DNA from 3 places in the Kitasatospora sp. NPDC090091 genome. Region 1 is predicted to be linked to each of the others. Evidence: riboswitches for the same ligand, from Rfam matches in the RefSeq annotation. Region 1 holds a riboswitch; each other region holds the start of a gene.
What was found. A riboswitch is a leader RNA that binds a small molecule or an ion and turns the genes downstream of it on or off. The one in region 1 is predicted to bind thiamine pyrophosphate.
Positions count from the first base shown of each region.

Region 1 (9,604 bases):
TCACCGAGTGTGTCGGCGGTGGCGACGAGGTGCTGGTCGACGACCTGCACCAGCGCTACGAGACGGCCTGCGACCCGCGGCTCAACCGCAGCCAGTCGCTGGACCTGGCGTTCCTGGTGGCCGAGATGTACCGCGGCGGCCACTGAGCGACGGCGCCCGCTCGGACGAGCGGATGTGAGCGAAGCCTCTCCGGTCTCGGGACATCCGAGGCCGGAGAGGCTTTTTCGCGCCCGCTCCATTGGGTAAGGTGAGGCTTAGTGAGCTAAGGCAAGCCTTAGTCAAGATCGTTTCAGGCCGAAGAGGCCCGCACCACCCCGGGAGAGACCGCGATGTACGTGTGCATGTGTCATGCGGTCACCGAGGACCAGGTGAAGAAGGCGATCGACGCGGGGGCCGACACCCCGCGCCAGATAGCCAAGGGCTGCCGGGCCGGCACCGACTGCGGCTCCTGCGTCCGCCGGATACAGGCCCTGCTGGGCGAGCACGGCGCGCGGCCGTGCCCGACCGCCCGGCTCGCCGCCAGGCTGGGGCTCGCCGATCCGGAGGCCGCGCCGTCGGAAGCAGCCCCGTCGGCCGCGTCGGCCGCGCCCGTCCCGCCCACCCCGCTGCGCGCGGCCTGAGCGGAGCGGCTCAGGACTCCGGCTGCTCGATCAGCTGGGCCAGGTAGAGCGCCTCCCCGAGCTTCTCCAGCAGCTCCAGCTGGGTGTCGAGGTAGTCGATGTGGTGCTCCTCGTCCGCCAGGATGTCCTCGAAGATGTTGGCCGAGGTGACGTCGTTCTTGGCCCGCATCACCACGATCCCGCGCTTCAGCCGGTCGATCGCCTCGACCTCGACCTGGCGGTCCGCCTCGAACATCTCCTTGACGGTCTGGCCGATCCGGACGTGGAAGAGCCGCTGGTAGTTGGGCAGCCCGTCCAGGAAGAGGATCCGGTCGGTGAGCGTCTCGGCGTGCTTCATCTCGTCGAACGACTCGTGCCGGGTGTACTTGGCGAGCTTCGTCCAGCCGAAGTTCTCCTGCATCTTCGCGTGCAGGAAGTACTGGTTGATGGCGGTCAGCTCGGCGGTGAGCTGCTCGTTGAGGAATTCGATGACCTCTGCGTCGCCCTTCATGGCGGCTGCCTTCCTGCTGTGTGTCCGGATCCTCGGCCGTACCTCCCGGCTGCACGCATCCTGGCACCGTGATGGGAAGAAATTCCAGTAAGTTCACACTCACTAGGACATGTGTCGGAATATCCGATTTAGGCCGTTCCTTGGCCCGTACGGGCGGGCGTACGGCCCCGGAAAGGGGCGCGCGCCGGGCGTCGCCCGCCGTCTGTCACCATGGAGCCATGGGTCAGTCCGAACGAGAACCGCTGCCGTCGTCTGACCCCAGGCTCCCGCCCGGCCAGCGCCGACAGCGCGGCTGGCCGGCCCTGCACTACGGCCCGGTGCCCCGTTTCAAGCCGCTGACCTGGGACTTCCAGGTGTTCGGCGCGACCGCCTCGGCGGAGAAGCAGAGCTGGGACTTCGCCGGCTTCACCGCCCTGCCGCGCACCACCGTCCGCGGCGACCTGCACTGCGTCACCAAGTTCTCGCTGCTCGGCAACGAGTGGACGGGTGTGCCGGCGTCCGAGGTGCTGGAGCGGGTGCCGCCGGCGCCGGGCGTCACCCATGTGATGGTCTGGGCCGAGTACGGCTACAGCGCCAACCTGCGGCTGGCCGACTTCGCCGACCCGTCGGCCGTCTTCGCCACCCACCGCAACGGCGAGCCGCTGAGCGCCGAGCACGGCTTCCCGGTCCGCCTGGTCGTGCCGCACCTGTACGCCTGGAAGGGCCCCAAGTGGGTCCGGGCGGTCGAGTACATGCGGGCCGACCGGCGCGGCTTCTGGGAGGAGCGCGGGTACCACAACCTCGCCGACCCGTGGCGCGAGCAGCGCTACTCCTACCAGGAGGAGCCCGGGGACGGCCCGCTGCGCTAGCGACCGTCCGGCCCGGGCCGGCTACAGGAACGGGAAGGTGACCGTCACCACGGTGCGCTGCGCGCGGCGCTCGCCGGCCGCGGGGGACTGGCTGGACACCTTGCCGGTGCCGAACAGGTTGACCCCGCTGCTCTGCATCACGAACCCGGCGGCCTGCAGCGTCCGCGCGGCGTCGTCCTTGGACATCCCGGTCACGTCCGGCACCGGCATCATGCCCTTGCTGACCACCAGCGAGACCGGCGTGTTCTCCGGCACCTGCTGCCCCGCCGCCGGCGAGCTGCTGATCACCGCGCCCTCGGCCACCGCGTCGTTGTACGTCTCGGTCACCCCGCCGCGCGCCAGCTGGGCGCCGGCCAGCGCGGCGGCGGCCTGGTCGGCCGGCTTGCCGGCCAGCTCGGGCACCGCGATCCGCTTCGGGCCGCGGGAGACGGTGACGCCGACCGCGTCGCTCTTGCGGGTCCGGGCGCCGACCCCCGGGTCGGTGGAGATCACCTGCCCGGCCGGCACGGTCTCGCTGTAGACCTCGGTGAACCGCCCGTGCATGCCCGCGCCGTCCAGGATCCGCTGCGCCTCGGCCCGGTCCTTGCCGAGCACGCTCGGCACCGTCGTGTACAGCGCCGAGGAGAGCGCGTACGTGGCGCCGCCGACCAGCAGCACCAGGGCGGTCAGCACGGAGGTCCAGATCAGCGGCCTGCGGGGGAGCCGGCGCAGCCGGCCCGGCCGCGGGGTGCGGGCCGGCGGGGGCGGCTCGTCGTAGGGGCGCGGCTCGGTGAGCAGCTGCTCCATCACCTCCGGCGGGACGTCCAGCACGCTGGTCCGCTCGACCGGCGGCGCGGGTACGGCGGGCTGGATCACCGAGGTCGGCTCGCTGGTCGGGTACTGCGGGCTGGGCCGGGTGGAGGCCGGCGGCTCGGCGTCCAGCTGGGCCGGGGTGAGCGTGCGGCGCACCCGCTGGAGGGCGGCCAGCAGCTCGACCGCGTCGTACGGGCGGGCCTGCGGGTCGCGCGAACAGGCGGCGGCCACTATGGCGTCCAGCTCGGGAACGACGCTCGGCACGGCGAGCGACGGCGCGGGGACGTCCTCGTGCAGGTGGCGGTACATGACCTGGACCGGGTTCTCGCCGGTGTGCGGGCGGTGGCCGGTCAGCATCTCGTAGAGCAGGATGCCGGCCGCGTAGACGTCGACCCGCTGGTCGGTCTCGGCGCCGGGGCGGATCTGCTCGGGCGCCAGGTAGGAGACGGTGCCGAGCACGGTGCCGGTGGTGGCGGTGCCGGACGTCGCCGCGCCGTCGCCCGCGTTGAGCACCCGGACCAGGCCGAAGTCGGCGACCTTCACCAGGCCGCCGTCGGTGATCAGCACGTTCTCCGGCTTGACGTCGCGGTGGACCAGCCCGGCCCGGTGGGCGGCGCCGAGCGCGGCCAGCACCGGCTCCAGGACGTCCAGCGCGGCCCGGATGGACAGCGCGCCGCGGTCGCGCAGCAGGTCGCGCAGGGTGCGGCCGGGCACGTACTCCATGGCGAGGAAGACGGTGCCGCCGTCGGCGCCCTGGTCGAAGACGTTGACCACGTTGGGGTGGGCGAGCCGGGCGACCGCCTTGGCCTCGCGGATGAACCGGCCGGTGAAGCCCTCGTCGCCGGCCAGCGAGGGGTGCATCACCTTGAGTGCGACGACCCGGTCGAGCCGGGTGTCGGTGCCCTTGTAGACGGTGGACATCCCGCCGGATGCGATGCGCTGCTCGACCCGGTAGCGGCCGTCGAGGAGGGATCCGATCAGGGGGTCGTGCAGTGCCATGTCCGCCTTGTCCACCCGGCGAGTCTAGTGGCGGGGCCGGGGCACGGCGCCGCCCCCGGGGGCACACGCCGGGCTTCGTGGCCGGGCTGTGACAGTGCGCCGGTGCCGCGCGCGCCGGTCCAGGGCGGCCGGCCGAGGCGGGCGGGGCCCGCGGTGGGAGGGGCGCCCCCCACTGCGGACCCCGGCTCCGTCAGAACGCCGGGCGTTCGCGGGTGTCCAGGTCGGCCCGGCCGGCCATCGCCGAGGAGGCCTCGGCGTGGAAGCGGCGCGGGATGCGGCCGGCCCGGTGGGCGAGCCGGCCGGCCTCGGTGGCGTGCCGCATCGCCTCGGCCATCAGCACCGGGTCCTGGGCGCGGGTCACCGCCGAGGCGAGCATGACGGCGGAGCAGCCCAGCTCCATCGCCAGCGCGACGTCCGAGGCGGTGCCGGCGCCGGCGTCCAGGATGACCGGGACGCCGGCGCTCTCCACGATCAGCTGGAAGTTGTGCGGGTTGCGGATGCCCAGGCCGGAGCCGATCGGCGAGCCCAGCGGCATGATCGCCGCGCAGCCGACGTCCTCCAGCTTCCGGGCCAGCACCGGGTCGTCGTTGGTGTAGGGCAGCACGGTGAAGCCGTCGTCGACCAGCGTCTCGGCGGCGTCGAGCAGCTCGATCGGGTCCGGCAGCAGGGTCCGCTCGTCGGCGATGACCTCCAGCTTCACCCAGTCGGTGCCGAGCGCCTCGCGGGCCAGCCGGGCCGTCAGCACGGCCTCGCCGGCGGTGAAGCAGCCCGCCGTGTTGGGCAGCACCCGGATGCCGTTGCGGGTCAGCACGTCCAGGACGGAGCCCTGGGTGCCGGGGTCGACCCGGCGCATCGCGACGGTGGTCAGCTCGGTGCCGGAGATGCGCAGTGCCTGCTCCAGCACCTCCAGGCTGGGGGCGCCGCCGGTGCCCATGATCAGGCGGGAGCCGAAGGCCGTCCCGGCGATGGTGAGGACGTCCTTGTCGTCGGGGGTGGTGTCGGCCATCGGTCAGCCCCCCTGGACGGCGGTGAGGATTTCGATCCGGTCGCCCGCCGAGAGCCGGGTCTCCGGCCACGAACTGCGCGGCACCACGGCCTCGTTGAGCGCGGCGGCGACGCCGGAGTGGGCCGTGCTCAGGGTGGCCACCACCTCGGCGAGCGTGGTCGCTGCGGGCACCTCGCGGGGCCGGCCGTTGACGGTGAGTGGGATGTCGCTCATGCGGGGACCTTCGTGGTGAAGCGAGTGGGGGAGAAGGGTTCGGCGAGGGCCGGGACGGTGCCGGTGGCCAGGTACTCGGCGAGCAGGTCGGCGGTCACCGGGGTGAGCAGCACGCCGTTGCGGTAGTGGCCGGTCGCGGCGACCAGGCCGGGCAGGGCGGTCGGCCCGAGCAGCGGCGCGTTGTCCGGCGAGCCCGGGCGGAGTCCGGCGGAGGTCTCCACCAGCGGCAGCTCGGTGATCCCGGGGACCAGCTCGTGGGCGTCGCGCAGCAGCTCGTAGACGCCGCCGGCGGTGACGGTGGTGTCGTAGCCCTGTTCCTCGCTGGTCGCACCGATCACCAGCTCGCCGTTCTCGCGCGGGACCAGGTAGAGGTGCTGCCCGCGCACCACCGCGCGGACGTTGCGGGACAGGAACGGCCGGTACGGCGCAGGGATGTGCAGTCGCAGGATCTGGCCCTTGACCGGGCGGATCGCGGGCAGCACGCCCGGGGGCAGGCCGGGCAGCCGGTGGCTGTGCGGGCCGGCGGCGAGCACGGTCCGCCCGGCCGTCACCACCTCCCCGGTGGCCAGCCGGGCGCCGGCCGCCCGGTCGTGCTCGACCAGCAGCTCGGACGCCTCGGCGCGGTGCACGACGACGCCCGCGGCCTCGCAGGCCTGCAGCAGCGCGCTCAGCAGCCGGCGGCCGTCCACCTGGTGGTCGTCGGCGACGTGCAGGCCGCCGCGGACGCCGGGCGCCAGCATCGGCTCCAGCTTGCGGGCCTCCCGGCCGGTCAGCCACTGCGAGTCCAGGCCGAGCCGCTGGTGGAAGGCGTGCAGCTCGCGCAGTTCCGCGCGGTCGTCGGAGTCGAGCGCGACGGCCAGCGTGCCGCAGCGCCGGTAGCCGGTGTCCGCCCCGCCGCTCGCCTCGGCGAGCTCGGCCGCGAAGTCGGCGTACCGCTCGTTCGAGGCCATCCCGAGCCGCAGCAACGGCTCCTCGCCGTACTGGAGTTCGGTGACCGGGGCGAGCATGCCGGCCGCGACCCGGGCGGCGCCGCCCCCGGGGTCCGGGTCGACCACGATAACGCGCCCGACCCCGCGCTGCGCCGCGCGCCAGGCGACGGCGAGGCCGATGACGCCGCCGCCGATCACCAGGACGTCGGCATGGGTACCCGCTGCCGAGCGTGTCAAAGTCGCTCTCCCTTCGCCGGTATGACCCGGATCAGGTTCGGACGGTCGCGGGCCGTGCCAGCCCGCCTCTCAGCCCGGTACGCCGGGCTCCCGTGATGGTGCCCCCACCATAACTCCGGGCCTGGTCACGGCTGAAGGCGCGTACGAGGGGTGGGACGGGCCCGGCCCCCGCGCCGAACGCCAGTACAGTGACGGGCGTGGCAGATCTGAGCGGAACGGATCAGGTGGTCGTGGTCGGGACCGGGCTGGCCGGGGCGCATTGCGCCTCCGGGCTGCGCCGGGGCGGCTGGCAGGGGCGGATCGTCCTGGTGGGCGAGGAGCCGCACGCGCCGTACGACCGGCCGCCGCTCTCGAAGGAGGTCCTGCTGGGCAAGGCCGACGCCACCCCGCTGGACATCGACTTCGCGCACCTGGGCATCGAGGTGCTCGCCGGCCGCCGCGCCACCGGGCTGACCCCGGGCGTGCTGCACACCGACGGCGGCGACCTGCCGTACGGCGCGCTGGTGATCGCCACCGGTGCCGCCCCGCGGGTGCTTCCGGGCGCCGAGCGGGCGCACCTGCTGCACACCCTGGACGACGCGCTGGCGCTGCGGGCCCTGCTCCGCCCGGGCCTGCGGCTGGTACTGGTCGGTGCCGGCTGGATCGGCGCCGAGGTGGCCACCGCGGCCCGCGCGGCCGGCTGCCTGGTCACCGTGGTGGAGGCCGGCCCGGCGCCGGTGCCCGGCGCGCTGCCGACCGAGATCGGCCGGGAGATGGCCGCCTGGTACGCCGAGGCCGGGGTGGAGCTGCGCTGCGACGCCGCTGTGGCGGCCGTCGAGCCCGGCGCGGTGCTGCTGGCGGACGGCTCGCACCTGCCGGCCGACGAGGTGGTGGTCGGCATCGGCGTCCGCCCGGCGACCGACTGGCTGGCCGGCTCCGGCGTCGAGCTGGACGCCGCCGGCGCCGTCGTGGTGGACGACCGGCTGCGCACCGGCCTGCCCGGCGTCTTCGCGGCCGGCGACTGCGCGAACTATCCGTCCGCCCGCACCGGCGCCCGGCTGACCGTCCAGCACTGGGACCACGCGCTGCAGTCCGGCCAGGCCGCGGCCGCCTCGGTGCTCGGCGCCGACGCGCCGTACGACCCGGTGCCGTACTTCTGGTCGGAGCAGTTCGGCCGGATGGTGCAGTACGTCGGCCGCCACGGCGCGGGGGACGAGCAGGTCCGGCGCGGCTCGCCGCAGGACCCGACCTGGGCGGTGCTCTGGCTGCGCGAGGGCGTGCTGCGCGCCGCGCTCACGGTGGACCGCCCGCGCGACCTCACCCAGGCCCGCCGGCTGGTCGAGCGCGGCGCGGTGCTGGATCCGGCCCGGGCCGCGGACCCGTCGGTGCAGCTGAAGACGGCCGTCGCGGGGTAGCGCGAGCGGCCGGTTGGTGCGCCGCGGGCCGTGGAGGTGGCAGTCTGGTGCCGTGAGTGAGATCGAAGCCAAGATTGAGTCCCTGGTCCCCGAGTGGCTGTACCTGCCCGACATCTCCGAGCGGTGGGGCGTCGTGGTCACCGAGGTCCGCAACATGGTCAAGAAGGGTGACCTGATCGCGGTCCGCCGCGGCCCCAACCGGTCGCTGCAGGTCCCGGCCGCCTTCATCGACGACGCCGGCCCGGTCAAGCACCTGATCGGCACGGTCACCGTGCTGCGCGACAGCGGGTTCAGCGACGAGGAGATCCTGGAGTGGATGTTCACCGAGGACCCGTCGCTGCCCGGCACCCCGGTCCAGGCGCTCTGGGAGAACCGCGCGACCGAGGTGAAGCGCCGCGCCCAGGCGATGGCGCTGTGACCACCGCGACGCCCGGCGCGGCGGCCCGCGAGCGGCTCGCCGACGCCCGGCTCTACCTCTGCACCGACGCCCGCCGCGAGCAGGGCGACCTCGCGGAGTTCCTGGACGCCGCGCTGGCCGGCGGGGTGGACATCGTCCAGCTCCGCGACAAAGGCCTGGAGGCCAAGCAGGAGCTGGCCGCGCTGGAGGTGTTCGCGGACGCCTGCCGCCGGCACGGCAAACTGCTCGCCGTCAACGACCGGGCCGACGTCGCGCACGCCGCCCGCCCGGACGTGCTGCACCTGGGCCAGGACGACCTGCCGGTGCCGGCCGCCCGCGCCATCCTCGGCGAGGACGTGATCATCGGCCGCTCGTGCCACGCCGAGTCCGAGGTGGACGCGGCGATCGCCGAGCCCGGTGTGGACTACTTCTGCACCGGCCCGGTCTGGCCCACCCCGACCAAGCCGGGCCGCCACGCGCCGGGCCTCGGCCTGGTCGGGTACGCCGCGAAGCAGCCCACCGACCGGCCGTGGTTCGCCATCGGCGGCATCGACCTGGACAACCTGGACGAGGTGCTGGCCGCCGGCGCCCGCCGGATCGTGGTGGTCCGCGCGATCACCGCCGCGGACGACCCGCAGGCGGCCGCCGCCGAGCTCGCCCGGCGCCTGCGCGCCTGACCCGCCGCGGGGCCGCTGCCGTCCCGGCCGGTACGTCTCAGTACTTGCGGACGGTGGCGGCCTCCGCCAGCGCCAGCAGCACCTCGCGGGCCCGCTCGTCGGCCAGCGGCGCCGCCTCCAGTGCGGCGAGCGACTGGCGCATCAGCTCGGTGATCCGCTGCTCCACCCGCTCGGGCGCGCCGCTGCGCTCGATCAGGCCGCGCAGCCGGGCCACCTCCTCGGGCGCGAGGTCCGGCGCGCCGAGCCGCTCGTCCAGGTGGCGGGCGTCGGCCGCCGGCAGGTCGCGCATCGCGTGGGCGACCAGCAGGGTCCGCTTGCCCTCGCGCAGGTCGTCCCCGGCCGGCTTGCCGGTGACCGCCGGGTCGCCGAAGACGCCCAGCAGGTCGTCCCGGAGCTGGAACGCCTCGCCCAGCGGCAGGCCGAACGCCCCGTACGCCTCGACCAGCCCGGTCGGGGCGCCCGCGAGCAGCGCGCCGACCTGCAGCGGCCGCTCGATCGTGTACTTGGCCGACTTGTAGTGCAGCACGGTCTGCGCCCGCTCCAGCGCGCCCCCGTCGGTGGAGTCGCCGGCGACCGGTTCCAGCACGTCCAGGTACTGGCCGACCATGACCTCGGTGCGCATCAGGTCGAACATCGGCTTGGCGGCCAGCACCGCGGCCGGGTCCAGGCCGGAGCGCAGGAACAGCTCGTCGCACCAGATCAGCAGCAGGTCGCCGAGCAGCACCGCGGCCGAGGCGCCGTACTGCTCGCGGTCGCCGCGCCAGCCGTGCTCGCGGTGCAGCGCCTCGAAGCGGCGGTGCACCGAGGGCAGGCCGCGCCGGGTGTCGCTGCGGTCCATCAGGTCGTCGTGGACGAGCGCGCTGGCCTGCAGCAGCTCCAGGGCCGCGGCCGCGTTGGCGATGCCCTCGCCGGCCGCCGGGCCGCCCGCCCCGCGCCAGCCCCAGTAGCAGAACGCCGGACGCAGCCGCTTGCCGCCGTCGAGCAGGAAGTCGCGCAGTGCCT
Region 1 covers NZ_JBIVDY010000001.1:238,204-247,807, forward strand. The annotation lists gene ACIPSC_RS01060 (class II 3-deoxy-7-phosphoheptulonate synthase) at 1-146, shown strand, start outside; gene ACIPSC_RS01065 (bacterioferritin-associated ferredoxin) at 342-620, shown strand; gene bfr (bacterioferritin) at 631-1,110, opposite strand; gene ACIPSC_RS01075 (sulfite oxidase-like oxidoreductase) at 1,329-1,958, shown strand; gene pknB (Stk1 family PASTA domain-containing Ser/Thr kinase) at 1,980-3,764, opposite strand; gene ACIPSC_RS01085 (thiazole synthase) at 3,940-4,755, opposite strand; gene thiS (sulfur carrier protein ThiS) at 4,759-4,968, opposite strand; gene thiO (glycine oxidase ThiO) at 4,965-6,134, opposite strand; TPP riboswitch at 6,126-6,238, opposite strand; gene ACIPSC_RS01100 (NAD(P)/FAD-dependent oxidoreductase) at 6,323-7,528, shown strand; gene ACIPSC_RS01105 (Rv2175c family DNA-binding protein) at 7,581-7,946, shown strand; gene thiE (thiamine phosphate synthase) at 7,943-8,602, shown strand; gene ACIPSC_RS01115 (polyprenyl synthetase family protein) at 8,640-9,604, opposite strand, start outside.

Region 2 (9,604 bases), on a different contig from region 1:
ACCCGCGGGTACTGCGGCGCGGCGGCGGCCACCCGGGCCAGGGCCAGCGAGGAGAAGCTCATGATGCGGGCCCGCGGGCCGTCGCCCCGGGGGCCGTCGGCGGCCTGCGTGCCGGCTCCCCGGGCGCCGCCGATCCCGAACCGGTCGAGCGTCCGCAGCAGCTCGCTCTCGACCCGCCCGCGGAACCGGACCGGGTGCTTGGTCTCGATCGCCAGGTCCACCGGCCGGCCGCAGTCCGCGACCAGCTCCAGCAGGCTCTCCAGCCGCAGCACCTCGCGCAGCTCCGGGTCCCGGCTCGGCACGCCGGTCTTCCAGGCACCGAAGTCGTGCGCCTCCAGCTGCGCCAGCGTCATCGCGGAGACCGTGCCGCGGCCGTCCGACACCCGGCCGATCCGGCGGTCGTGGACGCAGACCAGCTGACCGTCGGCGGTCACCCGGACGTCGCACTCGACCGCGTCCGCGCCCTCCTCCAGTGCCCGGCGGTAGGCCGCAAGGGTGTGCTCGGGCAGGGCGTGCGAGGAACCGCGGTGGGCGATCACCTGGACGGGCGGCGCGGTGCGCGCCGCCGCAGGCGAGAGATCAGGGCTGGTCACGGCGTCAACGATAAGCGGCGGAAGTGAAGCGGAAGCGAAGACGGCCCCAATCCGCGGGGCCGTCTTCGGGGTGCGGGCGGCGGTCAGCGCCGGCCGCGGGTCAGCGGGGTGAGCGCCCAGGTGGCCAGGGCGGGCACCAGGAAGCCGAACAGCGAGGCCGAGGTCCACTCCTGCGGGGTGAAGTGCAGGGCCTCCTGGACGGAGGTCCAGAAGTCCGTCCACCAGCCGGCGATCGCGGTCGGTGCGATCAGCTGGTAGACCGCGAAGCCGAGCGCCCACGGCAGCAGCATCAGCCAGCGGGACGGCGCGTCGGCGGCGAGGTTCCAGCCGCGCCGGCCGGCACCGAGGAAGTAGTCCACCGCCAGCACCGCGAACATCGGCACGAAGACCGAGCCGATCAGGCCGAGGAAGGCGTAGTACGAGTCGGTGAACTCGGTGATCTGCAGCGCCAGGACGGTGATCAGCAGGCCGGTCGCGCCGGTCAGCACCCGGCGGTCGACCTTCGGCAGCAGGTTGTGGACCGACATCGCGGTCGAGTAGACGTTGGCGAAGGACTGGTCGGTCTCGCGCAGCACCAGCACCAGCAGGAAGAGCCAGCCGGCCCAGACGCCCAGGAACGAGTCGAAGATCTTCGTCGCGTCGCCGTCCGCCTGCAGCAGCGCGAACAGGCCGAGCACGTAGCACCAGACCTGGGCGATCGTGTAGCCGGAGAAGCTGCCCCAGAACGCCGCCCGCGGGGTGCGCGAGTGGCGGGTGTAGTCGGCGGCCAGCGGCACGAAGGAGATCGAGACGGCGATCATCGCGTCGGTCGCCTTGAGGAACCCGTGCCAGTTGCCCGCGCCCGGGTCCGGGACGCCGTGGCGGCCCAGCTGGACGGTGAAGTACACCATCGCGACCGCCACCGCCGCGGCGACGAAGCGGCGCAGCACCGCGATCGCGCCCAGCGGCCAGATGGTCAGCGCGGTGGTCACCGCGCCCGCCAGTACGACGAACACCCAGCGGTAGCCCTCGGTGTGCGCCACGGTCTGCGCGCCCATCGCGATGACCAGCAGCTCGTACACGCCCCAGCCGATGCACTGGACGATGTTCAGCACCGTCGGCACGTACGAGAGCTTCGTCCCGAAGAGCCCGCGCAGGTTGGCCATCGCGGGCGCGCCGGTGCGGGCCCCGATCAGCGCGGCGACGCCGAGCATCGCGGTGCCGACCACGGTGCCGGCCACGATCGCGGTCACCGCGGCGGCCAGCGACAGCTCGCTGCCGGGCGCGCCGAGCACGGTGGCGGCGGTGGTGAAGCCGATCAGGCTGACGCCGAGGTTCATCCAGAGCGCGAAGTGGTCCCGGAACCGCAGCGTGCGCGGCGGCTCGGTGTCCAGCACGAGCGGCGCCTCGACCCGCTCGCCCGGCTCCGGACGGTCCAGCACCGCGGTGGAACCGCCGGCGGGGGCCGCGGCGTCGGAGTGAACGGCCGAGGACGACTCGGGGAAATCCTTGGACGCGGGCGCGCCCGAAGAAGAGGATGGCGAAGCAGACGGCATGGCCGATACTCCCTACGCCGGCATTACCCGGACAGGTTCCGGCGGTCTGCGCCCCCTCGACGGTCCGTCCACGGAGCCCGTGGCGTACGGTCGACCGGCGCACTCTCAGCCTGGTGGGTCCAAGCTCCCGCGTGTCAGTTTGGAGCGACAGGCTAGCCGCCCAGGTGGGGAACGCCAAGGCCGTGGTCCCGGCGGTCCGCATCGCGGGACGGCGCGCCGTCGGCACGGGGCCGCGGCAGAGGGTCGCGCGGGGGTGCCGCGGGGGCCCCGGGCACGTGCTGTTGGACCGGGCTAAGGATTCTTATGAGTTCTTCAGAAGGGTCCTTACGACAATCGAATCGGGTGTGCGAAAAACTATGGTTGTTGGTCCTGTCAGCTATGGAGGTCGTCCGTGAGCACCGAGCGCGAGGTTGGGCCCACCGGGCCGCAGGGGGAGCAGCCCTCCGGCCAGGGGGTGGTCGGTCCCGCTCCCGACGGTTCGGCGCAGTCCGCGCCCGCCCCCGCAGCGGCACCCGAGGCCGACTACACGCTGGCCGAGGCCGCGCCCGCCGCCCCGGCGGCCGGCGGGTCCACGCCGACGCTGGCGTTCAGCAAGGTCAGCGCCCCCGAGCCGGCCGTTCCGGCCGCTCCCGCGGCCGCCCCGGCCGCGGCCGACACCGGGTACATCGACGCCCCGCCGCCGGTCCTGCCGCCCGCTGCGCCGGCCGCCCAGGCCGCGCCCCAGGCCGCGCCCGCTGCGCCGGCCGGCTACCCGTACGCGGCGCCCGCCGCCGCGGCCCACGACCCGTACGCCGCCCCGGGTGCGCCCGCCGCCCCCGGCGCGACCGGCCAGCACCACCCGTTCGGCGCCGGCCAGCCGCTCGGCGGCTGGGGCGCGCACGACGTCACCCCCGGCGCTCCAGGTGGCCCCGCCGGCCCCGGCTACCCGGGCGGCCCGCTCGGCTACCCCTCCGACTACCCCGGCACCCCCGGGCACGCCGCCCCGCGCAAGAAGCGCGGCGGCCTGGTCGCCCTGATCGCCGCCGTCGCCCTCGTCGCCGGTGTGGCCGGCGGCGCGGTGGGCGTGACCGTCGCCGACCGCGACGGCAAGAGCGTGGCCTCCGCGGACGACCACCGGAGCACCACCGTCCAGGCCAGCAGCCCGCAGAAGAACGAGCCCGCCCCCGGTTCGGTGGCCGGCATCGCGCAGAAGGCGCTGCCCAGCGTCGTCACCATCAAGGCCCAGGGCAACGGCGAGTCCGGCACCGGCACCGGCTTCGTCTTCGACACCGAGGGCCACATCCTCACCAACAACCACGTCGTCGCGCCCGCCTCCAACGGCGGCAAGCTGACGGTCAAGTTCGCGGACGGCAGCTCCTACGCCGCCTCCGTGCTCGGCCGCGCCGAGGGCTACGACGTCGCCGTGGTGAAGCTGGACACGCCGCCCAAGGGCAAGCTGACGCCGCTTCCGCTGGCCGACTCCGACAAGGTCAACGTCGGCGACTCCACCATCGCCATCGGTGCCCCGTACGGCCTGGAGTCCACCGTCACCACCGGCATCATCAGTGCCAAGGACCGCCCGGTCGCCTCCGGCGACGAGACCGGCGCCCAGTCCTCGTACATGAACGCCCTTCAGACCGACGCGTCGATCAACCCCGGCAACTCCGGCGGCCCGCTGCTCGACTCCACCGGCGCGGTGGTCGGCATCAACTCGGCGATCCAGTCCAACACCTCCAGCACCGGCCGGGCCGGCAGCATCGGCCTCGGCTTCGCCATCCCGATCAACCAGGCCAAGTGGGTCGGCGAGACCCTGATCAAGACCGGCAAGCCCGTCTACGCCAAGCTCGACGTGCTGCGCAACGACGACTACAAGGGCGAGGGCGCGCAGATCCAGACCCGCGACATCCAGGGCACCCCCGCCGTCACCCCCGGCGGCGCGGCCGACAAGGCCGGCCTCAAGCCGGGCGACGTCATCACCAAGCTCGGCGGCGTCCCGATCGACAACGGCCCGGCCCTGGTGAGCCGCATCTGGACCCACAAGCCCAACGAGACCGTCGACGTCGAGTACACCCGCAACGGCCAGACCTTCAACACCAAGGTCACCCTCAGCGAGCGCGTCGGCGACAACTGACCGCCGCCCCGGAAAACCGTGTGCACCGAACCCCGCCGAAACCGTTAGGCTGACCTCCGCCTGGAGAGCTGCCCGAGCGGCCTAAGGGAACAGTCTTGAAAACTGTCGTGGCGTGACCCGCCACCGTGGGTTCGAATCCCACGCTCTCCGCTGGTTGGAGAACCACCTGCTCAGGGCGGGTGCCGGAAGGATCCGGCACCCGCCCTTTGCGTTCCCCCGGGCGGGAGCGGAGGGCGGAATTCACCTGAACGGGGGGTTTGGGGCGGGGGTGTCCTCGGGGTGGAGGCGGTGTCTCGTGTGTCGGGGGTAAGGGGCGGACTGCCCTGGGCCCGGCGAGGAGAGACAGATGGCCTGGTACCCCGGCGCGGAGAAGATGGAGCTCCAGCCCGAGTCGGACGCGCAGCCGGCGATCGTGCCGACGCAGGTGATCTTCCACAGCATCGCGGCGCCGTGGACGCCGCGGCGGATGTACGAGTACTGGCGGGACTCCACCAACCTGGAGTCGCACTTCGGGGTCGGCTACGACGGGGCGGTCGGCCAGTTCATCGGGACGCAGACGCGGGCCGACGCCAACTACCGGGCCAACCGGCGGGCGGACGGGACCGGGGCGGTGAGCGTCGAGTCGGCCAGCAACGACCAGCACACCGATCCGTGGACGGACGCGCAGGTGGCGGCGCTGGTCGCGCTCGGCGCCTGGCTGCACCGCCAGCACGGCATCCCGGTGCGGGTCTGCCGCAGCACGGACGATCCCGGCTTCGGGTACCACCGGCTGTTCCCGGACTGGTCGGACGGCGGCACCGCCTGCCCCGGTGACGCCCGGGTGCGGCAGTTCCAGAACCTGGTGCTGCCCGGCATCGCCGCCTTCGTGAGCGGCGGCGGTACGGGCACCCCGCTGCCGCCGCCGCGGTCGGACGACGCGCCGGCCCGGTACCGGGTGACCGTCAACGGGCTGGAGTACGGGTACGGCGCGCACGGCCCGCAGGTGCGGGAGGTGGGCGAGGCGCTGGTGGCGTCGGGGCACGGCTCGCACTACACGGCCGGTCCGGACGAGGACTGGCGCGACGCCGACACCCTCAACTACCAGGACTACCAGCACAGTCTGGGCTACACCGGGTCCGCCGCGGACGGCGTTCCGGGGGAGGAGTCGCTGCGCCGGCTGCTCGGGCGGCTGCCCTCGCCGCGCCGGGTCTCGCTGGCCCATGTCGTCGCGGCGGCCCGGACCGACCCCGGCGCCGAGCAGGGGCACCAGACCTACGGCGGCGAGGTCCGGATCGTCGAGCAGGCGCTGGCCGACGAGGGCTACCTGGAGCAGCGCTGGGTCGACGGCTCGCTCGGCACCAGGACGGTGCAGGCGTACGCCGCCTTCCAGCGCAGCCTCGGCTACGCGGGCACGGACGCGAACGGCATCCCCGGGCAGCGCAGCCTGCGGGAGTTGGGCCGGCGGCGGGGGTTCGACGTGACCGACTGAGCCGGCCCCGAGCGGGCCGGGCGGGCCCTGGCCGGGCAGGCCCGGGCCGGGCGCGGATCCGGTGCTTGACCATGACACCGTGTGAGGGGCTGCACTGGAGGCATCATGTTCAACATCGGAGACTTCGCCAAGCACGGCCGGGTGTCGGTCCGCATGCTGCGTCACTACGACGCGATCGGCCTGCTGCGCCCGGCCCGGGTCGACCCGGTCAGCGGCTACCGGTCCTACGAGGCCGCCCAACTCGCCCGGCTCAACCGCGTCATCGCGCTCAAGGACCTCGGCTTCACGCTGCAACAGGTGCTGGACGTCCTGGACGAGCGGGTGGACGCGGGTGAGCTGCGCGGGATGCTGCGGCTGCGACGGGCCGAGCTCGCCGCCGCGATGGCGGCGGACGCCCAGCGGCTGGCCCGGGTCGAGGCGAGGCTCCGGACGATCGAGAGCGAGGGAAACATGCCTGAGCAGGATGTCGTGGTGAAGCGGGTGCCGCCGGTCCGGGTGGCGGAACTGACGGCCGTGGCGGCCGGCTACGAGCCGGAGGACATCACGCCGGTGATCGGCCCGCTGTTCGCGGAGCTCTGCCGGCGGGTGGCGGAGGCCGGGGTCGCGGAGACCGGCCCGTCGGTGGCCCGGTACGAGGACACGCCCGAGGGGGACGGCTCGGTGCTGATCCGGGTGGCGGTCCCGATCGGGGCGGCGGTGGAGCCCGCGGCGGAGCACGGCTTCGCCGTGGTCGACCTGCCGGAGATCGAGGCGGCGGCGACCGTCGTCCACCGCGGCTCGATGGACGATGCGCTGGGTGCCTTCCAGACGCTCGCCCGGTTCATCGACGAGAACGGCTACCGCTCGACGGGGTACGCGCGGGAGCTGTACCTGGAGTGCCCGGAGTCCACGGCGGACTGGGTGACCGAGTTTCAGGAGCCGGTGGTCCGCGCCGGTTAGGGCGCGGCCGCGCGGTCGCCCGGCGTGACGCGGTCGGCCGGCCGGCGGCTTGCCCTCGACCAGGTCGAGGGTCCTACCGTCGGCGGGCATGGCGACGAGCACCGATCCCGGTCCACCCACCCCGTCCACCGACCCGGCATCCACCGACCCGGCGTCCGCCGACGCGGCCCCCGACCCGGCATCCACCGACCCGGCCCCCGACGCGGCGTCCGCCGACCCGGCAGTCACCGCCGCGGCCGGCGGGCCGGCCCGCCCCGGGGCACCCCGCCCCGGGGTACGGCCGGCCGCGCTGCCGGGCCGGTACCTGCTCTGGCTCGGCGGGGTCCAGATCGGCCTGCTCGGGGACGCCGCGCTCTACTTCGCCCTGGGCTGGGCCGCGTCCGCGCACGGCGGGGGCGCGGCCGGGCTGGTGCTGACCGCGATCACGCTGCCCCGGACGGCCCTCGTCCTGCTGGGCGGTGCGGTGGCGGACCGGTTCGGGGCGCGCCGGGTGATGCTCGTCGGGGACACCGTGATGCTGGCCGCCACCCTCGCCCTCGCGGGGGTCGCGTCCGGCCGGGGCGCCTCGTTGGGGCTGCTGGTGGCGGCCGCGGCGGTGATCGGCACGGTCGACGCGTTCTACCTCCCCGCGAGCGGCTCGATGCCGCGCCGGCTGGTGGGCGCCGACCGGCTGCCCCGCGCGCTCGCGCTGCGCCAGGCCGGCGGCCAGGTGGCGGCGCTGTTCGGGGCACCGCTCGGCGGGGTGCTGGTCGCCCTGGGCGGGCTGTCGGGGGCGGCGCTGGCCGACGCGCTGAGCTTCGGTGTCGTCCTGCTGGTGCTGTTGCGGGTCCGCCCGGCGGAGGCCGCCCCCGCCCGGCCGGCCGGCGCGTCGGGGCTGCTGCGCGAGGCGGCGGCCGGTGTCCGGCTGGCGGCGGGAGACCCGTTGCTGCGGGCTTCCCTGCTGCTGACCGGGGCCGCCGCCGGGGCGCTGCTGCCGGTGGTGTCGCTGCTCGTGCCGCTGCTGGCCCGCGCGCGCGACTGGGGCGCCGGGGCGGCCGGCCTGGTGGGCGGCGGTGAGGGGGCCGGGGTGCTCGTGGTGGCGGCCCTGGTCGCCTGGCGGGGCGGCCTGCGGCGGGCCGGGGTCGGGGCGGCGGCCGGGCTGTGCACGGCGTCGGCCGGGATCGCGCTGCTGGCCTGGGCGCCGGGCGGCCCGGTCGGGGACGCGCCGGTGCTCGGCGGCGCCGTGCCGGGTGCGGTGGTGGCGGTCGCCGGAGGAGTGGTGCTCGGCGCGGGTGCGGGCCTGTTCGCCTGCCACATCGGGCCGCTGGTGCTGGGGGCCGCGCCGAGCACCCACCTCTCCCGGGTGCAGGCCGTGCTGACGCTGGTGCAGAGCGGGGCGCTGGTGCTCTCCACCGGTCTGCTCGGGGTCCTCGCCGACGCGGCGGGCGCTCGTCCGCCGGCCCTGCTCTGCGCGCTGGCCACCGGCGCGGCGGGCCTGGCGGCGTTCGCCTCCCCGACGCTGCGCCGGGCCTGAACCTGCGGCCCGGTGGGCCTGAACCTGCGGCCCGGTGGGTCCGAACCGCGGCCCGGTGGGCCTGCGCTCCGTCCCGGGCGGAGCACCGGTCGCCGGCGGAGCACCCGCCCCGGGCGCCCCGCCCCGGGCGCCCCGTCCGGGACGGCGTACTTGCCGGTCGTGCACCCGCCGGGCAGAGTGCCACCGAAGGCGATGGGCCGCGTACGACCCGGCCGCGCACGAGTGGCGCGCCCGCGGCCCGACGGCGTACGGACTGGGCGGCGCCGGCCCGGGGCGACCACCGGGTTCCGCGGCGCCGGACGAGCGGAGGCGGCGATGAGTGATCTGACGGACCGGCTGGCACAGGGCCTTCCGCCCGGTGCGCTGGTGGTGGACCCGGACGTGATGGCCGCCTACAGCCACGACATGGCCGGCTTCTGCACGGCCGGCACACCGGCGGTGGTGGCGTTCCCGGAGACGGTCGAGCAGGTGCAGCACATCCTGCGGACGGCGACCGACCTGCGCGTCCCCGTCGTGCCGCAGGGCGCCCGGACCGGGCTCTCCGGCGCGGCCAACGCCGTGGACGGCTGCATCGTGCTGTCGATGGTGAAGATGAACCGCATCCTGGAGCTCGATCCGGTGAACCGGATCGCGGTCGTCGAGCCCGGTGTGGTGAACGCCGAACTGTCGCGGGCCGCGGCGGGTCTCGGCCTCTCCTACCCGCCGGACCCGTCCAGTTGGGAGTCCTGCACGATCGGGGGCAACATCGGCACCGGCGCGGGCGGGCTCTGCTGCGTCAAGTACGGCGTCACCGCCGAGTACGTGCTCGGGCTGGACGTGGTGCTGGCGGACGGGCGGCTGCTCTCCACCGGCCGCCGGACGGCGAAGGGCGTGGCCGGCTACGACCTGACCCGGTTGCTGGTCGGCTCGGAGGGCACGCTGGGCGTGGTGGTCCGGGCGGTGGTGGCCCTGCGGCCCGCTCCCGCGCCGCAGCTGGCGCTGGCCGCGGAGTTCCCGAGCGCGGACGCGGCCGGGGCGGCGGTCTGCGAGGTGATGGCGCGCGGCCTCACGCCGTCGCTGATGGAGCTGATGGACGCGGTGACCGTCCGGGCGGTCAACGAGCTCGGGCAGATGGGGCTGCCGGAGTCGACCCAGGCGCTGCTGCTGGTGGCCTTCGACGGGCCGGACCCGGCGGGCGAGCTGGCCGCGGTGGGGGAGATCTGCCGGGCGGCCGGGGCGACCGAGGTGGTGCCGGCCGACGACCAGGCGGAGTCGGAGCTGCTGCTGGAGGCGCGGCGGCTGGCGCTGCCGGCGCTGGACCGGCTGGGCACCACGATGATCGACGACGTGGCGGTGCCGCGCTCCCGGCTGGCCGAGATGCTCAACGGCGTGGCGGAGATCGCCGAACGGCACGCGCTGACCATCGGCGTGGTGAGCCACGCCGGCGACGGCAACACCCACCCGATC
Region 2 covers NZ_JBIVDY010000002.1:136,378-145,981, reverse strand. The annotation lists gene ACIPSC_RS03620 (glycerophosphodiester phosphodiesterase family protein) at 1-593, opposite strand, end outside; gene ACIPSC_RS03615 (purine-cytosine permease family protein) at 677-2,014, opposite strand; TPP riboswitch at 2,121-2,269, opposite strand; gene ACIPSC_RS03610 (S1C family serine protease) at 2,520-4,238, shown strand; tRNA gene ACIPSC_RS03605 (tRNA-Ser) at 4,301-4,388, shown strand; gene ACIPSC_RS03600 (peptidoglycan-binding protein) at 4,585-5,706, shown strand; gene ACIPSC_RS03595 (MerR family transcriptional regulator) at 5,812-6,645, shown strand; gene ACIPSC_RS03590 (MFS transporter) at 6,734-8,158, shown strand; gene ACIPSC_RS03585 (FAD-binding oxidoreductase) at 8,474-9,604, shown strand, end outside.
Region 2: it holds a riboswitch for thiamine pyrophosphate, as region 1 does, so the genes downstream of both, ACIPSC_RS03615 (purine-cytosine permease family protein) here and thiO (glycine oxidase ThiO) in region 1, are expected to answer to the same signal.

Region 3 (9,604 bases), on a different contig from region 1:
ACATCACCGAGGAGCTGCGGGTGCTGGTGGTGTTCTCCCCGCCGGAGGACTGACGGGCCCGTGGGCCCGGCGGACGGCCCGGCCCGTGGACGGGTCCGTGGCGTGCGGGCGGGTTGGCTAGGGTCGGGGTATGAGCCTGAGCCTGACGGAAGAACTCTGGGCGGCGATCGAGCCGATCTACGCCGAGATCCTCGACCACCCCTTCATCGGCGGCCTCACCGACGGCACCCTGCCGCGCGAGGCCTTCCGCCACTTCGTCGTCCAGGACTCGCACTACCTGCGCGACTACGCCCGCGCGCTCGCCGTGTGCGCCGCCAAGGCGCCCGGCGAGGAGGACGTGCGGGCCTTCGCCGACGACGCGGTCGGCGCGCTGGCGGCCGAGCAGGGCATGCACGCCGAGTTCATGACGGCCTTCGGCGGCAGTGCCGAGGAGGCCGCGGCCGAGCCGGTGCTGCCCACCACCCGCGCGTACACCAGCTACCTGCTGGCCACGGTCTACGGCGGCTCCTTCGCGGAGGCGGTCGGCGCGGTGCTGCCCTGCTACTGGATCTACGCCCGGGTCGGGGACGAACTGCTCGCCAAGGGCTCCCCCGACCCGCTGTACGCCAAGTGGATCGCCACCTACGGCGACGAGGCCTTCCAGTCCGTGGTGCGCCGCGTCCTGGCGCTCGCCGACCGGATCGGCGAGGAGATCTCCCCGGCCGAACGCCGCCGCGTGGTGGAGCACTTCACCACCACCTCGCGGTACGAGTGGATGTTCTGGGACGCCGCCTGGCGCGGGGAGACCTGGCCGGTCTGAGCCGTCCGCCCGGGCCGGGGCCGCGCTGCCGGGCCCCCGGGTCCGGGCCGTCGCCCGCCCTCCGGGCCAGGGTTTCCCCGGTGCCGGGGTAGGGGTGATCTCCGGGTTCTCTCCGGGCCGTTGGCCCTCGTTCCGCCCCGTGCGTCACCGTACGATCGAAGTACGAAAGCAAGCGGGATGCGGCACCGGACGGCAGCCGGCCCGAGGGGAGAGAAGGAACGGACATGGCTGAGTTCTGGAAGTCGCTGCCCTCCTGGGTGCGCAACATCGTTGTCCCGGTGATCGTGCTGATCCTGGCCTGGAACATCGTCGGCTTCGTGTTCGGCGTGGTCGGCGCCCTGCTGAGCCTGGCCTTCAAGCTGCTGGTCGTGGTCGGCATCGCCGCCGCCGTGGTGATCCTGGTGAAGAAGGCCGCCAAGAGCTAGCGACCGCCCGTCGACCGACGCCCGTACCCCGCCGGGGGTGCGGGCGTCAGCCGTCCCCGGACGCCGTCACTCCTCGATCGGCACCTGCTGGACCGGCACCTGTCCGGCCGGCCGCCCGCCGGCTGCGGGCACGGCCGGGGCGGTCCCGGCGGGCTGCGCCGGCCCCTGCAGCGTGGTGAGCAGCTGCCGGGCGAGCCCGAGGCCCGTCCCGCCCATGGTGAGCGCCTTGGTGAAGAGGTCCCCCACGCCCTCGGCGCCGTTGAGCAGCACCATGTGCTCGACGTTGGCGAAGGACTCCGACGCGGCCAGCACGACGTCCGGCCACTTCTCGGCCAGCTCCTGGGCCACCACGGCGTCCGGGTTGGTCGTCAGGGCCGCCGCCCGGGCCTTGATCCCCTCCGCCTTGGCGAGCCCGATCGCCCGGGCCGCCGACGCGTCCGCCAGACCGCGGGCCTCGGTGGCCGAGGCCTCCGCCTGACCGGTGGCCCTGGTCGCCTCGGCGGCCGCCAGCCCGCGCACCTTGGTGGCCTCGGCCTCGGCCTCCGCCGCGATCTTGACTTGGCTGGCCTCGGCGGCCGCCTTCAGCTCGGTCTCCCGGGCCTGCGCCTGCGCGGCGGAGATCCGGGCGTCGCGGTCGGCCTCGGCCCGGGTGCGGGTCTCGTACGCCTTGGCGTCGGCCGGCTTGCGGACGTCGATCTGCAGCTGTTGTTCCTTCCGCTGGGCCTCCAGCTGGGCGACCTTGGTCTCCTGGACCACGACCTCCTGCCGGGCGGCGGCCTCGGCGAGCGGCCCGGCCTGCTGGGCCCGGGCGCTGGCGGTGTCCCGTTCGGCCTGGTAGGCGGCCTGCTGGATCTCGCTGTTGCGGGTCGCCTCGGCCTTGCGGGCGGCCGCCTCCTGCTCGGCCTCGGTGGCCATCCGGTCGGCCTCGGCCTGGGCGATCCGGGCGTCCCGCTGGACGGCGGCCGCGTGCGGGATGGCGAGGTTCTTGATGTAGCCGGTCGGGTCGATGATCTCCTGGATCTGCAGGGTGTCGATGATCAGCCCGAGCTTCTCCATCTCCAGCCCGGAGGCGGCCCGGGTCTCCCCGGTGAGCCGTTCCCGGTCGCGGATCATGTCCTCGACGGTGAGCCCGCCGACGATCGAGCGCAGGTGGCCGGCGAAGACGTTGTGCACCCGCTGGCTGATCAGCTTCTGCTGGTCGAGGAAGCGCCGGGCGGCGTTGGCGATCGAGACGTCGTCGTCCCCGACCTTGAAGATCACCACGCCCTTGACCCGGACCGGGATGCCCTGGGTGGTGACGCACTCGACGTTCAGCTCGGCCTCGTTGAGGTCCAGCGAGAGCCGTCGGACGCCCTGCAGACCCGGGGTGACGAAGGTCCCGCGGCCGGTGACGATCCGGAACCCGAGCCCGTCGCCGACCCCCTCGGTCCGGTGCTTGGAGCCGGAGATGATCAGCGCCTCGTTCGGCTCCGCCACCCGCCACATGAGTTTGAAGAGCGTGATCCCCACGAGCAGCACCGCGACGACCGCCCCGATGATGACGTACAGCATGGTTCAACTCCCCCTTTCGGCACATGAGATGCGCCGATTGGGATTCTCCGCCCGGGTCAACCGCAGTGGAAGGGAGTGGACATGACGCGCCGTCACAACCTTGTCACGCTGTCACGGCTCTGTCATGGCGGCCCCGTCACGGCAGCACCGGGGCCACGTAGACGGTCCGCGGCGGGTGGTACTCGACGACCACCACCGGCGTCCCCACCGGCAGCCGCTCGCCCGGCACGGCGAGGTAGGCGAGGAAGGCCTCCGTCCCCTGGCGCTCCGGGACGTGCACCATCACCTCGCCGACCAGTCCCGCCCCCACCGCTCCGCTGACCCGACCCGCGCTCCCGACCACTCGGCCCTCCCGTCCCGCACCCCCGCGGGGTGCCCGACCGCCTGTGACTGTCCCGCCCTGTGACTGCCAGTCTGCCCGCCACCGCCGGAAGCAGGCGGCCCGCCGCGGAATCCCACCGGGGCCGGGGCCCCGGCGTCTCTCTCCTCGGACCCCCCTCTGGACCAGCGGCGATCGGCTCGCTACGGTGTTGGACGTCATGCGCAGGCAACACCGCCTGTGGACACGGGAGCTCGGAGCACCGGGCTGAGAGGACGCTGACCGGTACGTCGACGGACGTGCCGACCGCTGCGTCGACCGCAGGAACCTGACCGGGTAATGCCGGCGTAGGGAGTAGAGGGTCTGATGACCACCTTTGATGCACAGCCGAACTCTGCCCGCAGCACCGGGACGAGCGGCGCCGCGGTCGCCAGCGCGAACACCGGCTACCCGACCCCGGCCTGGCGCAAGGCCTACCGCGAGGGGTCCCGCCCCGACCTGCGCGTCCCGTACCGCGAGGTCCTGCTCACCAACGACCGGACCGTCCCGCTGTACGACACCTCCGGCCCGTACACCGACCCCGCGTACGAGCCCGACGTGCGGCGCGGCCTGCCGCCGCTGCGCGACGCCTGGATCCGCCAGCGCGGCGACGTCGAGGAGTACGACGGCCGCGAGGCCCGCCCCGAGGACGACGGGATCAAGCACACCTCGCCGCGCGGCGGGAACCTGCGCAACCTCGACGCCGTCTTCCCCGGCCGCCCGCGCCGCCCGCTGCGGGGCCGGGCCGGTGCCGCCGTCACCCAGCTGGCCTACGCGAAGCGGGGGATCGTCACCCCCGAGATGGAGTTCGTGGCCCTGCGCGAAGGACTCGCACCCGAGTTCGTGCGGGACGAGGTGGCCCGCGGCCGCGCCGTCATCCCGGTCAACGTGAACCACCCCGAGGTGGAGCCGGCCGTCATCGGCACCAACTTCCTGGTGAAGATCAACGCCAACATCGGCAACTCGGCCGTCACCTCCTCGATCGAGGAGGAGGTGGAGAAGATGACCTGGGCCACCCGCTGGGGCGCCGACACCGTCATGGACCTCTCCACCGGCCGCAACATCCACACCACCCGCGAGTGGATCCTGCGCAACTCCCCCGTGCCGATCGGCACCGTGCCGCTCTACCAGGCGCTGGAGAAGGTCGACGGCAGGGCCGAGGAGCTGAGCTGGGAGGTCTACCGCGACACGATCATCGAGCAGTGCGAGCAGGGCGTCGACTACATGACCGTGCACGCCGGCGTGCTGCTGCGCTACGTGCCGCTGACCGCCCGCCGCAAGACCGGCATCGTCTCGCGCGGCGGCTCGATCATGGCCGCCTGGTGCCTGGCGCACCACCGGGAGAACTTCCTCTACACCAACTTCGAGGAGCTCTGCGACATCCTCGCGAGCTACGACGTCACCTTCTCGCTGGGTGACGGCCTGCGCCCGGGGTCGATCGCCGACGCCAACGACGAGGCGCAGTTCGCCGAGCTGCAGACGCTGGGCGAGCTGGGCCGGATCGCCCGTGCCAAGGACGTCCAGGTGATGATCGAGGGCCCGGGCCACGTCCCGATGCACAAGATCAAGGAGAACATGGATCTCCAGAAGGAGATCTGCGACGAGGCGCCGTTCTACACCCTCGGCCCGCTCACCACGGACGTCGCCCCCGGCTACGACCACATCACCTCGGGCATCGGCGCCGCGATGATCGCCTGGTGGGGCACCGCGATGCTCTGCTACGTCACGCCCAAGGAGCACCTGGGCCTGCCCAACCGGGACGACGTGAAGACCGGCGTCATCACCTACAAGATCGCCGCGCACGCCGCCGACCTGGCCAAGGGCCACCCCGGGGCCCAGGAGTGGGACGACGCGCTCTCCGACGCCCGCTTCGAGTTCCGCTGGGAGGACCAGTTCAACCTGGCCCTCGACCCGGAGACGGCCCGCGAGTTCCACGACGAGACGCTGCCCGCCGAGCCGGCGAAGACGGCCCACTTCTGCTCGATGTGCGGCCCGAAGTTCTGCTCGATGAAGATCTCCCAGAAGATCCGCGACGAGCACGGCGACGGTTCCACGGCCGTGCAGTCGGGCTACGACGCCGAGGCACTGGCCGGCATGCAGGCCAAGTCCGAGGAGTTCGCCGCCCAGGGCAACCGGGTCTACCTGCCCATGGCCGACTGACGTCGACCTGTTGACCGCGCTGCTCTGGGAGGAGGAGGGGGCTTCCCAGAGCAGCGCTCCGGCACGTCTCAGTGGTGGAAGCCGACGCGGTCCGCGTCGTGCGGGCGGCCCTCGTCGAGGTGCTTGATCGCCCGGCGCATGTCGTCGGCGAGGAGTTCGATCTCGTCGCGGTCGACGCCGTGGCGGACCAGGACGCGCTGGATGACCGTCTCCTGGCGGTCCGGCGGGAGCGGGTAGGAGGGGACCTGCCAGCCGCGCATGCGGAGCTGGTCGGAGAGGTCGTACAGGCTCCACCGGACCGAGTCGGGGTCGGTGAGGGTGTACGAGACGGCGGGCAGCGCGCCGACGCCGTCGTAGAGCAGGGTGAAGGGGCCCATCTCGGCGATCTGCCGGCCGAGGTGCTGCGCGGTGTCGGCGCACGCCTGGTAGACCCGGCGGTACCCCTCGCGGCCGAGCCGCAGGAACATGAAGTACTGGGCGACCACCTGGCCGCCGGGGCGGGAGAAGTTCAGGGCGAGGGTCGGCATGTCGCCGCCGAGGTAGTCGACGTGGAAGACCAGCCCGTCCGGCAGGGCGTCCTGGTCGCGCCAGAGGGCCCAGCCGACGCCGAGCGGCGCCATCCCGTACTTGTGGCCCGAGGCGTTGATCGAGGCGACCCGCGGCAGCCGGAAGTCCCAGACCAGGTCGCGGTGGAGGAACGGCGCGATGAAGCCGCCCGAGGCCGCGTCGACGTGCAGCGGGACGTCGAGGCCGGTCTCCACCTGGAGGCGGTCCAGCTCGGCCGCGATCTCCGCCACCGGCTCGTACGTGCAGGTGTAGGTCACCCCGAGGATCGTGACCACGCCGATGGTGTTCTCGTCGACGTACTCGCGCAGCTGGTGCGGCTGCAGGCCGGTGGCTCCGGGCTCCACCGGCACCTGCCGCAGCTCCACGTCGAAGTACCGGGCGAACTTCTCCCAGCACACCTGGACCGGCCCGCAGACCAGGTTCGGCCGCTCGGTCGACTGCCCCGCGGTCTGCCGGCGGTTGCGCCACCGCCACTTCAGGGCGAGACCGCAGAGCATCGCGGCCTCGCTGGAGCCGGTGGTGGAGCAGCCGACCGCGTTGGTGCCGCCGGCGCCGGCCGGGGCGTGCCAGAGATCGGCGAGGATGTTCACGCAGCGTGACTCGATCTCCGCGGTCTGCGGGTACTCGTCCTTGTCGACGATGTTCTTGTCGAGGCACAGGTCCATCAGGCGGCGGACCTCGTCGTCCGTCCAGGTGGTGCAGAAGGTGGCGAGGTTCTGCGCGGCGTTGCCGTCCAGCAGCAACTCGTTGCGCAGCAGTTGGAAGACCACGGAGGGAGGCGCCGGGAAGTCCGGCATGGCCCGCTTGGGCAGCGGGTGCTCGCTCAGCGGCGAGGCGAAGATGTCGACGGCCGCGTCGGCCGCCGGTTCCTGTGCGTTGTGGAGGGCCACCGGTCACCTCTCGAATCGGTCCACTGGTCCGAGTCGGACATTACGGACACGGTCGAGAGGTCGGCATGCGGGCGTACGCCATCCGGCACCGGCGGGGCCTACGCGGCCGCGGCGCCCTCCGCGTCCTCGGCGGCCTCCACGTCCTCGGCGTACCAGCGGAGCTCGACGGTGTTGCCGTCCGGGTCCGCGACGTAGAGCGAGGTGCCGGTGCCGCGGGCGCCGTAGCGCGGGCCGGGGCCGTCGAGGACGGTGAAGACGCCGGAGTCGACGACCTCCTGCCAGTCCAGCGGCTCGACGGTGAGGCAGAGGTGGTCGACGTTGGACTCGCCGCGCGGGCGGGCGAACAGGTCGATGATGGTCTGCTCGTCGATGCGGACGGAGGGGAACGAGACCTTGCCCGCGCGCCACTCCTCGACCCGGACCGGCTCCAGGCCGAGCAGGCCGAGGTAGAACTCCAGCGAGCGCTCGACGTCCCGGACGTTGAGGACGAGGTGGTCGAAGGCCTTGACGCGGACGGCGGCCATGGTGGCTCCCGGGGTGGTGGTGTGTGCGGTGACGCCCTCTACGATCCGCCGTCCGGCCCGGATGATCAATGCCGAACTGCGCGACGATCGTTGAGTCAGGCTCAACGATTCTCCGCCTCCCGGTCGGGCCCGGAGGGTGGCCCGGCGGGCATTCCCGGCGGTGCTGTTCGCACCCGGTCGCCCTCCGAATTCTCCCTTTGTCGATTTCCGATGCCTTCTCCCGTTGTGAGGCGGTCCAGCCCTCGGAATTAGTTGGTTGACAATCCGAGATGAAGATCGGATAGTCTGCGCCGCGCGCGGTGGGGGGAATCCACGTGCTGCCGCCCGGAGATTCGCGGCAATTCATCACTTTTGGGGTTGACTTGAGACTTCGTCACGCACTGCTGGCCGCGACGCTGGTGGCGTCCCCGCTGGTGCTCGCGCTGCCCGCCCAGGCTGCCGGGAGTGACACCAAGCCCGGGATCCGGTTCGACGGCTTCGCCTCCGTCGAGGCCGGCGGCGGCTGGTCCGAGGGCACGGTGACGGTCAAGAACGACGCGGACGCGGCCGTCACCGGCCAGCACGTCGTGCTCTACTTCGGCAGCGAGATGCTCGGACTCGACCAGGTCGCCGCGGAGTACGCGGACGGTGCAGCCGGCACCTGGCAGCCCGTGAAGCTCGTCGACCAGGACCTCGGGGCCAGGCCCAGCGGGTACCAGGGCGTGGCCGCCGACCTGACCGGCGCCCCGGTGGAGCTGCAGCCGCACTCGGCGCACACCTTCAAGCTCCGGTTCAAGCTGCTGCAGTCCGCGCACATGGGCCCGTTCAACGACGTCAACCTGCAGGCCTACCTGGCCCCGACGTTCGGCCAGGACGGCCAGGCCAAGGACTGGACGGCGCAGACGGGCACGTCGGTCAGGACCACCGGCCTCACCACGGCGCTCAACGGCCTGCCCGGCTCGATCCCGGCCGACGGCAAGGCGCACCCGTTCACCGCCACCGTCAAGACCGCCAACAAGTTCGACTGGCACCTCGACCGGGCCGTCTTCTTCCTCTGGGCGGGTCAGGGCTTCGGTTCGATGGACGGCCCGGCCGCCTGCGACGCCCAGCTGGAGCTCCAGGACCCGAAGGACGGCAGCTGGCACCGGGTGGGCATGGCCGCCAGGGGCCTGGACGGGAGTGACGTCGACCTGGTCAGGTACGGCACCGGACCGGTGGACAACCGGGTGATCAACGCGCGGATCACGCTGGGCGCCAACTTCAAGACGTCGGCCGACGCCAGGCTCGGCTTCGGCCACGTTCCCGGTGCCGGGTCGACGCTCTTCTGGGCCGAGCAGAAGGTCGCCGCCACGCCGGTCGCGGGCGCCCCCGCCTGCGTGGACCCGAACGCGCCCGCGCCGAAGCCGACCGCGACGACCCCGGCCCCGACCACCCCGGCGCCGTCGGTGGCCCCGGTCGCGGCCGTCACCGCCTCGCCCACCGCGACCGCCTCCGCGTCGCCGCGCGCCGCCACCGGGAACGCCGGGACCACCGGCCGCACCGAGCTCGCCGACACCGGTGCGCCGGACGTCACCGTGCCGACCGCCCTGGGCGCCGGCCTGCTGGCCGTCGGCGCGGCCGCGATCACCGTGGCGAGGCGCGCCCGGCGCAGCTGAGCCGGCCGGCGGCCCCGGACCTCCGGTTCCTTGCCCGCCGTTCGATTCCCCGCCGTTCCCTTCCCTGCCGTTCCCTTTCCGACCACCGGCCGGGAAGGGGCGGTGCGGGAAGATCTTGGGACGACCGGTCGGTTCGGACCGGAGACGACTCAGACCGAGGGGGACGACGATGTCGCGGCGGATCACGGCGGTCGCGGTGCTGCGCGCCAAGGCCGGACGGGAGGCGGACGTGCGGGCGCAGGCCGCCGTGATGGCCGCGGCGAGCCTGGCGGAGCCGGGCTGCATTTCCTACCGCAACTACGTGGACCCGGACGACCCGCGGTCCTGGGTGGTGGTGGAGGAGTGGGCGTCGCGGGAGGCGTTCGAGAAGCACCTGACCAGCCCGCACCTGGCCCGCTCGGTCGAGCTCACCTCGGAACTGCTGGACGGACCGCCGGAGTTGCGGGTGCTCAAGGCCGCGGTGTGAGCCCGGCGACGGGCCGGGCGGCCCGCTTCCGCGGGCTCAGACGTCGTCGGGGCCGGTGAAGCCCGGGGGCGTGTAGCCGGGGCCGGTGAAGTCCGGCGGGGTGAAGGCCGCCGTGCGCGGCTCCCGGCCCTGCGGGTCGGTGAGTCCCTCCACACCGGGGCTGCTGAAGCCCGGACCGGTGTAGCCGGGGCTGCTGAAGTCCGGGCCGCCGGTGTCGGGCCGGTCGGTGT
Region 3 covers NZ_JBIVDY010000002.1:366,542-376,145, forward strand. The annotation lists gene ACIPSC_RS04565 (cupin domain-containing protein) at 1-53, shown strand, start outside; gene tenA (thiaminase II) at 131-799, shown strand; gene ACIPSC_RS04575 (DUF5326 family protein) at 1,024-1,224, shown strand; gene ACIPSC_RS04580 (flotillin family protein) at 1,291-2,775, opposite strand; gene ACIPSC_RS04585 (hypothetical protein) at 2,912-3,085, opposite strand; TPP riboswitch at 3,331-3,465, shown strand; gene thiC (phosphomethylpyrimidine synthase ThiC) at 3,461-5,293, shown strand; gene ACIPSC_RS04595 (glutamate decarboxylase) at 5,362-6,750, opposite strand; gene ACIPSC_RS04600 (VOC family protein) at 6,849-7,274, opposite strand; gene ACIPSC_RS04605 (hypothetical protein) at 7,637-8,908, shown strand; gene ACIPSC_RS04610 (putative quinol monooxygenase) at 9,078-9,374, shown strand; gene ACIPSC_RS04615 (hypothetical protein) at 9,411-9,604, opposite strand, start outside.
Region 3: it holds a riboswitch for thiamine pyrophosphate, as region 1 does, so the genes downstream of both, thiC (phosphomethylpyrimidine synthase ThiC) here and thiO (glycine oxidase ThiO) in region 1, are expected to answer to the same signal.